Regions from separate parts of the Eubacterium sp. BL-380-WT-2B genome, predicted to be linked through region 2. Evidence: a T-box and tRNA genes for the amino acid it is inferred to sense, from the RefSeq annotation. Region 2 holds a T-box; the other holds one or more tRNA genes.
The links. The T-box of region 2 lies ahead of pheS (phenylalanine--tRNA ligase subunit alpha). A T-box ahead of a tRNA ligase gene usually reads a tRNA of that ligase, here a tRNA-Phe.
Positions count from the first base shown of each region.

Region 1: it encodes a tRNA-Phe, which carries the amino acid that the T-box ahead of pheS (phenylalanine--tRNA ligase subunit alpha) is inferred to sense. The anticodon was not compared.

Region 1 covers NZ_VUMP01000007.1:157,046-161,464, forward strand. Annotated here, with positions in the region: gene FYJ53_RS15155 (DMT family transporter) at 1-153, opposite strand, end outside; gene FYJ53_RS15160 (GntR family transcriptional regulator) at 275-961, opposite strand; gene FYJ53_RS15165 (GntR family transcriptional regulator) at 961-1,662, opposite strand; gene FYJ53_RS15170 (B12-binding domain-containing protein) at 1,662-2,333, opposite strand; tRNA gene FYJ53_RS15175 (tRNA-Phe) at 2,486-2,561, opposite strand; tRNA gene FYJ53_RS15180 (tRNA-Ile) at 2,597-2,673, opposite strand; tRNA gene FYJ53_RS15185 (tRNA-Pro) at 2,697-2,773, opposite strand; gene FYJ53_RS15190 (cation-translocating P-type ATPase) at 2,981-4,419, opposite strand, start outside.
Region 2 covers NZ_VUMP01000009.1:91,984-96,402, forward strand. Annotated here, with positions in the region: gene pheT (phenylalanine--tRNA ligase subunit beta) at 1-997, opposite strand, end outside; gene pheS (phenylalanine--tRNA ligase subunit alpha) at 1,010-2,032, opposite strand; T-box leader at 2,109-2,340, opposite strand; gene FYJ53_RS17765 (RNA methyltransferase) at 2,353-3,186, opposite strand; gene FYJ53_RS17770 (TrkA family potassium uptake protein) at 3,191-3,859, opposite strand; gene FYJ53_RS17775 (TrkH family potassium uptake protein) at 3,872-4,419, opposite strand, start outside.

The DNA.
Region 1 (4,419 bases), on a different contig from region 2:
TAAAACAGCGCCGCTGCTCAAAGGCTCGGTTCCCATACCAAGCGTTTGAAACATTGGACTGATGCCGTACAAAAGTCCGCCCATGAGTCCCCAGAGCAACCCCTTTTTTGCCATGGAAAGATTTTTTTGATACAGTTTTTCCTTAACGTCCATTTTTCTCCTCCTACTATTTTGAAAAGCGCCTTTCTTTTTAATTGATATTATCGTGATAATATCAATTAAGCAATCTAATATTATCATGATAATATTAGATTGTCAATAAAAAAGAAAATCCTTAAAAAACAGATTCCTTTCTTTTATTAGATGCCCTCACCTCTGCAAAATCCGATGGTACATATGCCCTCACTTCTGCAAACAGCTTTCCATATTCATCATAATATTCTTCACAGACCCTCAACAGCGCTTCGTCCGAAAAAATTTCCAGAGCATCGCACACCGCCTCATCACCAAAGGATACGTCCAGCGTCATTTTTTTTGTCTCAGCAAGGGACAAGATATCTTCGGTATGCCGTTTGTAATAACCGCGCGTCTTTTCCGTATTTTTTTCACCGGGCAGAGTGTGCCTGAAAACAATCCGGATTTGCTCAAGCGCGATCCACTCATCGTCATCGTTGGCGTAACGCTTGGTCATCTCAAATTCATTGACGCCCTTTCTTCCGCCGAAATCTGCCGACAAAATTTCCTCATCAGAAATATAGGTGTTCAGCACGTTTGACAGACTGTAGCTTAAATGGTATATTCCGCGCTCTGCTGCTTTTACGAAATACCCTATTCTCGGTCTGGATTCAATATAATTTTCCTCAATAAGGTTGGAGAGCGCCTTACGCAGGGTCACCTTGCTGACATTATACTGTTCGCAAAGACTGTTCTCGCTTTCCAGCTTATAGCCTTCCGGATAGATCCCCCGCTCAATTTTCTTTTTAAGATCGTTCTGTACGCCTTTATAAAGTTTTGCTTCCATTACCTGCTCCATTCTGCGACAAGTTTTACATACTTTGCATTATAAAAGGTTTCGCAATAACCTACAACGCCAAGCTCGACATCCGTTAAAAGCTGGGACACCGTCAGTATTCCGCTGCCTTCGTCGATCCCAAGCTGGCCGGCCGTTTCTTTCTGAGCCCTCTGAGGTGTTATCTTCAAATCAATCTGAACTGAATAAGGCGAGATGCGGTCTGCCAGAATCTCAACGAAATCTCTGGCCTCCAGCTCCTTCTCAATCAGCGGAAAGCCAGGATAGTAAGGGATATACTTGATGTCATAGCCAATGGGCTGCTGCTTTTCATAAAGCACCCGCCTTATCCTGAGCACACGCGTATTGGGATGAATCTTCAAGATATAAACCAGTTCCTTCGTCGATTCAACCACATCGACATCCACAATGTGTATCTGATCAATATCAGTGGTCTCAAAGCCGACTTCGTTGAATGTAAGGATATAATCGCTGCCATTTGTTTTCCTTACAAAATGCCCCTTTCCCTGGACCAGATAAACCAAGCCGTCGCGCACCAGCATTTCCAGTGATTTTCTTACAGTCAGACGGCTGACATTGTAGGCTTCGCACAGAGCCGCCTCTGAGGGAATAGGGTCATTAGGCTTCAAAAGCTCCAGGTTGATCTTTTCCTTTAAATCATTTGCAATTTTTTCATAAATCGGTATATCCATTATCTGTAACCATTCTCCGCCCATTCGAGGCAGTACTCCAGTCCTCTTCCTGAATTTTTGACATAGGCGTCCGCGAAAGCCTCCGGACTTTCCTGTTCCTTTTGCATCAGGCCTCCACCCACAATAATTTTCAGGCCATCACGCAGTCCGGCGTCATGGATCATCTTGAGGGTTTTTTTGACCTCTGCCGTGGCCGTAGTCAGCAGGCCGCTGAAGCCTAAAATCTGCGGGCGGGCCTCCCTGATTTTTTCAACAAACACCTCGGGCAGGACATCCACGCCCAAATCAATGACATTAAAGCCATTGACACAGGCCAGGCCAATAAAAATATCCTTTCCGATATCATGCAGATCGCCGTGGATGGTTCCGATCAGGATGGTTCCCCGGCTGCCGGGAGCTTCCTTCTGATCAGCCACGCTGCGTTTATCAAGCTTCATAACCTCTTTAAAAATGATGCCGGCCATGATCAGGTCGCCGATAAAGTATTCCTCTTTTTCAAACAGCTCGCCCACATTGTCCATTCCCTGCTGAAGATACTCCGCAATATCGCTCATGCTTATCCCCGCATTAAGGGCTTTTTCCACCAGGCGCAGTGTCTTTTTTTCATTCAGGTCTGTCACACTTTTTATGATGTTTGTTTTAATTTTTTCTCTGGAAATGTCTGTATTCATTTTAAATCACCTTTACGCCTAGTATAACTGATTGTCCTTAAAAATACAACTCTGAACACCATGCCGCCGCTATCCGTCAGGGCCGTGACATTTTTCAAAAAATAAAAAAAGCCAGACCTGCTGTCTGACAAATCTGCATTTAAACTTCAAAGTGGTGCCCAGAGGCGGAATCGAACCACCGACACGAGGATTTTCAGTCCTCTGCTCTACCGACTGAGCTATCTGGGCTTATGTTTTACTGAGCTTGTTTTTTAAAAAGAAACTGGTGGGCCCTCAGGGACTTGAACCCTGGACCTGCCGGTTATGAGCCGGATGCTCTGACCAACTGAGCTAAAGGCCCGTATAATCGTTCAGATAAAAAAATGGTCGAGGTGAGAGGATTCGAACCTCCGGCCCCATGGTCCCAAACCATGTGCGCTACCAAACTGCGCTACACCTCGAAACAGAACTCTTATATTATATTATCTTTAACTCTTAATGTCAAGCACTTTTTAAAATTTTATTTTTTAAAACCGTGCTACCTGCGGCTGTCTCACTTGACGACTTGCTTATTCTAGCACAATTCTTAAGCCTTCGTCAAGCATTTTCTGACAAAAATTTAAAATAAAAAATCCAACCCGTATCGCGGCGATACGGGTCGGAAAAATCTACAGCGATGTCCGTTTTAAATCCAGCAGCTTATGCTTAACAAGCCAACGTTCGGTTTTATTGATGGCAGCCTTGAGCAGCAGCATAATGGGATAAATGAGGAACAGCATCGGCAGCAATACCAGCACCACCTGCCAGTTAGTGGGGTAGAACGGTATTACCGCGAAAAAGGTCGGGAAGAACAGCACTGCGCCCACATAGGCGATGGTCATAGCCCAGAACAGGATGGTCCGTTTAACATCGAGGGGCTGGCAGACACCATAAAGGATGATGAGCCCGGTGACACCGGTCAGCAGGCAGGCCATGGTGGACAGCTCATTAACGCTGAAATCCAGTATATTCCCAATAATCATAACTACGACAATATTTACCACAATGGTCAGCGCGCCCGGAAGAGCTTTTCTGAGCACTGTCTCCAGAAAATTGCCGGAGAGCCGGTTTTTGTTGGGCTCAAGAGCCAGGAAGAAGGACGGAACCCCTATGGTTACTGTGCTGATAAGCGTGAGCTGGATCGGAATAAAGGGGTACGCCTCGCTGGCCACAATCACAATGACCGCTAACAGAAAGGAATAGATGGTCTTGACCAGGAACAGCGATGCCGCGCGGCTGATGTTGTTGATGACGCGCCGGCCTTCCATGAGCACCTTGGTCAGGCTGGAGAAATTGGAATCCAGCAGAACCAGCTGGGAGACCTGGCGGGCAGCGTCGCTCCCCGCGGCCATGGCAATGCTGCAATCCGCATCGCGCAGAGCCAGCACATCGTTAACGCCGTCGCCGGTCATGGCCACGGTATGCCCCGCGGCCTTTAACGCATTGACAAGCACACGCTTCTGCCCTGGGGTAACCCGCCCGAAAACCGTATATTTGAGGGCGGCCTCTGCCACTGCCTCATCCGTCTCGAGGGTGGTGGCATCCACACAGTTTTTAGCGTCCATCAGGCCTGCCCGGCAGGCTACCTCAGACACGGTGAGGGGGTTATCCCCAGAGATTACCTTGATAGCAACCCCCTGCCCTGCAAAATATTCCAGGGTTTTTTTGGCTTCCTTCCGGATTTTGTCCCCGAGCAGCAGGAATGCAATGACCTGCACATCACCGGGCAGGCCGCTGTCTCCTGTAAAAGGACTGTCGGAATGGACAAGCACCAGCACGCGGTTTCCCTCCGCGGCATAGCCCTCAACCTTGTCGCGGTAGGTATTGTAGCCGTCTTTCAGCACAAATTCCGGGGCGCCGATAACATAAGTTCCCTGTTCCTCAAAGCTGACGCCGCTCCACTTGCGGGCCGAAGAAAAAGGGACGGTCTTCACTGCCCGCCATTTGGGGGCCTCTCCGTTAAAGCTGTCCTTCAGGGCCTGGAAGGTGGAGTTATTATCGGTCAGGGTCCCCACCATGGCGCGCAGGGCCTTAGCCGGGTCCTTGGCGTTATTGACCAGGTCGATGG
Region 2 (4,419 bases):
TAATTTCTGAGTTAGCCCCCCCCATAATCCCAGCGACAGCCACAGGGTATTTTCCGTTGGTGATCATCATCATGGATTCATCAATATCACGTTCTTTGTCATCCAGTGTGACAACAGTCTTTTCCTTATTGCCGGTTTTAACCACAATCTCGTCAGAATTAAGGCTCTTGTAATCAAAGGCGTGAAGCGGCTGTCCAAGCTCTAACATAACGTAATTTGTCACGTCGACAATATTGTTAATCGGGCGGACGCCACTGTTTAAAAGCTTAAGCTGCATCCACAGCGGAGAGGGCTCAATTTTTTTAACCTTGAACATTTTAGCCACATAGCGCGGGCACAGCTCTGTTTCGACTTTAACACTCAGATAATCGGCAATTTGGTTTTGAGTTTCTTTTTTATCATAGAGTTTAACGGGAGCCACCGCCTCGTCAAGCGCTGCCGCAGCTTCACGCGCAATGCCATAAATGGACTGGCAGTCTCCGCGGTTGGCCGTTAATTCCACCTCGATGATGCTGTCATCAATCCAGAGCAGATCACGCACCTCAACACCCAGCTCCGTATTTTCAGGCAGAATATAGATACCATTTTTAATTTCAGGGGTAAACAGATCCGTATTCATCCCCAGCTCTTCAACAGAGCACATCATGCCATAGGACATAATGCCGCGAAAATCGGTACGGCTCATTTTATGACCACCGGCTACCACTGAGTTTTCTACCGCAACCGGGACAACCGCTCCTTCAAAAACATTGGTTGCACTGGTGACAATGGTCAAGGGTGACGCAGCTGCCACATCAATCTGGCAGACAACCAGTTTATCAGCATCAGGGTGCTTTTCAATTTTAACAATCTTACCAGTGATAACGCCGGAAACTTCATCCGAAATGGGATCGATTGTTTCCACCTTTGTGCCGGACATTGTCAGGATATCCCCGAAAGTTTTGGGGTCCTGTTCAATTTTTACATATTCTTTTAACCAGTTGAGTGATACTAACATATGGGGCTCCTCCTATTTGAATTGTGTCAGAAAACGCATATCGTTTTCGAAAAGCAGACGTAAATCGTTGATTCCGTATTTGGTCATGGCCACACGTTCGAGGCCCATGCCGAAAGCGAATCCGCTGTAAACCTCTGGATCAATGCCGCAGTGGCGCAGTACATTAGGATGTACCATCCCACATCCTAAAAGCTCAATCCATCCACTGTTACCGCACACTTTGCAGCCAGTGCCGCCACATTTAAAGCAGGTCACGTCCATTTCAGCACTTGGCTCGGTGAAATAGAACTGGTGCGGGCGGAATTTAGTCTGGACAGTTTCTCCGAAAAGTTTTTTTGCGAACATATCCAGGGTTCCTTTTAAATCGGCCATTGTAATGCCCTTATCAATTACGAGCCCTTCCATCTGATGGAACACCGGTGAATGGGTCGCGTCAATTTCATCGGCGCGGTAAACGCGTCCCGGAGAGATAACACGCAGCGGCGGCTTTTCATCCATCATGACACGAACCTGAACGGGGGAAGTCTGCGTTCTTAAGACAACCTCGTCATTGTAATAAAATGTTTCCTGTAAATCTCTGGCTGAATGCTCCTGTGGCATGTTAAGATAATCAAAATTATATTTTGACCATTCGATCTCTGGCCCTTCAGCAATGGAAAAGCCCATTCCCAGGAAGATTTCTTCCAGATCATTAATGATGATATTTAAGGGGTGCAAATTGCCTTCAGATGGTTTTTTACCCGGCAAAGAGACGTCCAGCTTTTCTTTTTCAATGGCTGCCATCATTTCCGCTGTCTCCAGCGCTTCCTTTTTTCCGGCCAGTCCGGTTTCAATTTCTTCCCGAACCTCATTGGCCAACTTGCCAATAACAGGGCGCTCATCCTTGGAAAGCTTGCCCATTCCTTTTAAGGCCGCGGTTAAAACACCTTTTTTACCAAGATATTTTACGCGGATGTCATCAAGCGATTTCATATCGCTGACAGTTTTCAGATCTTCCAAACAATTTTCTCTGATGCGATTTAATTCCTCTTGCATTTTTATCTCCTTTTTCATAATAACATTTTTATCGGATCGCGGCTGCAAACTAAAAAAGCCCTTCATGCAAAACTGCATAAAGGACGAATAAATTCCGCGGTACCACCTTTGTTGCCGCAACCCATTTGGCGCGGCCCCTCACGTATAACGTCACGTTGACGTTGACCACTACAAGCACCATGTGCCTTGGCAGTCAAAACTCAGGAGGGAACTTCAGTAGCACTGTTCACCAAAACCCTCTCAGCCGCCGGGGTTTTCTCTCTGTAAGTGCGCGGCGTGCCGCCTACTTTCTCCATCATCGTCTTTATCTTATTCTTTTTTTATTCGTGCATCGCCCGTGCGATATCATACATCAAAATACCTGCAGCTACCGAAACGTTTAAAGATTCAGCATGTCCGTACATGGGCAGCTTGTATAAGTCATCACACAGGTCCGCCATACTCTTTGACATTCCCTTTGACTCATTGCCAAGAATAATACCCACAGCTTTCTGTGCAGCCAGAGAAGCAGACAGACTGGTTTTTCCCTGAAGGGAGGTTCCGATCATACGTGTACCCTGCTCCTTTAGAAAAAGCACTGTCTCCTCAAGTGCGCCGGTTTGCAGCACCGGCAGGTGAAACACCGACCCCATGGCTCCGCGCAGGACTTTTTCATTGTATATGTCTGCGGTCTTTGATGAGCAGATAATACCATCAAAGCCAGCAGCATCCGCTGTTCGTATAATGGTTCCAACATTTCCCGGATCTTGCACATCATCTAATATAACATAACTCAGACATTTTTTCTCGTTTTTTTTGCATTTTTTTTCAAAAAATTTTTCAGAGGCATCAATTTTATGTGCCGTACATAAAACACCTTCCGGCATTTTCAAAGCCGACATGGCTTCAAAGACGCTGGTATCCACAGTGAAAACCGGGATACCTGTGTCTTTCAGGCGTTTAAAAGCTGACTTTACAGTCTCTTCAGCTCCCTCAATCCACTGCGGTGTTACAAAAACCGCGGTAAACTCCACCTTCCAGGCTTCAGCCTCCATGAAAAGCTTGGTCCCTTCCAAAACAAACTGCTTTTCGCGGTCTCTGTTTTTTTTCTGTTTTAGCTTGATAACATTCTTAACCGCTGCATTTTGGCGTGACGTAATTAATTCTTGGGCCATGATTTTAATTTCCAGCCTGATAGAGCCGGGTGACATCATTAATATCAGTATTATCTCCGATTACGACCAGCTTGTCACCGGCCCGGATAACATCCGTCGCCACCGGAGAAACATTCAAATGATCCTGAGACCGGATCGCAATGATATTAAGCCCGTACTTGGTACGCATATCCAGTGATTCCAGAGCCTGGTTTTCCCATTTGTGCAAAGCGTCAACCTCAACAATCGAATGGTCTGTATCCAGCTCCAGTGCATCGATAAAATCACCGGAATAAAGGCTGTGGCCAACACGTTCCCCCATATCACGCTCTGGTGAAAAGACCTTTTTTACCCCCAATTTGAGCAGAACCTTTTCGTGCTGTGCATTGTTGGCTTTTCCATAAATTTCCTGAATTCCAAGCTCCTGCGCATTGACAACCCCCATGATACTACTGTTGATATCAGAAGTAATAGAAATAATGACCGCGTCCACATTTTTTAAGCCAATGGACTTCAGAGCATTAATATCTGAGACGTCAGCCTGCACAGCATAAGTGACATAGTTGGCAATATTCTGCACCTTTTCCTCATTCTTATCAACAACGATCACGTTTGATCCCAACTCACTCAAAGTGATGGCGAGCGCTTCGCCGAAACGGCCAAGCCCCAGAATAGCAAACTGTTTTTCTTTCAATTTATGCTCCTTTTAACCAATCAAGACATTGCCTTCAGGCAGCTTGAACTGGCCTTTATTCTCAAGTTCTTTTCTTTCTTTTCTTGTAATAACATAAGCGATCGTGAGCGGCCCGACACGTCCGATAAACATTGTGATAATCAACGCAACCTTGCTGAGTGCATGTAGGTGCGGTGTTAAATCACAGGTAAGCCCAACAGTGGAGTAGGCCGAAAACACCTCAAAGGTAATGGCCATTGGGTCAGCTCCAGGTTCGCAGACCATCAAAACCATAATAATGACAATAATAATGGAAATACCGATAGTCAGCACACATGCCGCCCGCTTAATGGTAATCTCCGGGATACGACGTTTAAAACAGGTAACATCCTTCCGGCCCATCAGTTCAGTAAACAATGTGATAGCCATCATGGCCACGGCTGTTGTTTTTACCCCGCCTGCCGTCGATCCGGGTGATCCGCCGATAAACATCAGCACAATCGTCAGCACCTTGGAAACCGGGTTGAGCCCTGTCTGGCTGATGGTATTGGAACCGGCTGTACGCGGCGTTACAGACTGAT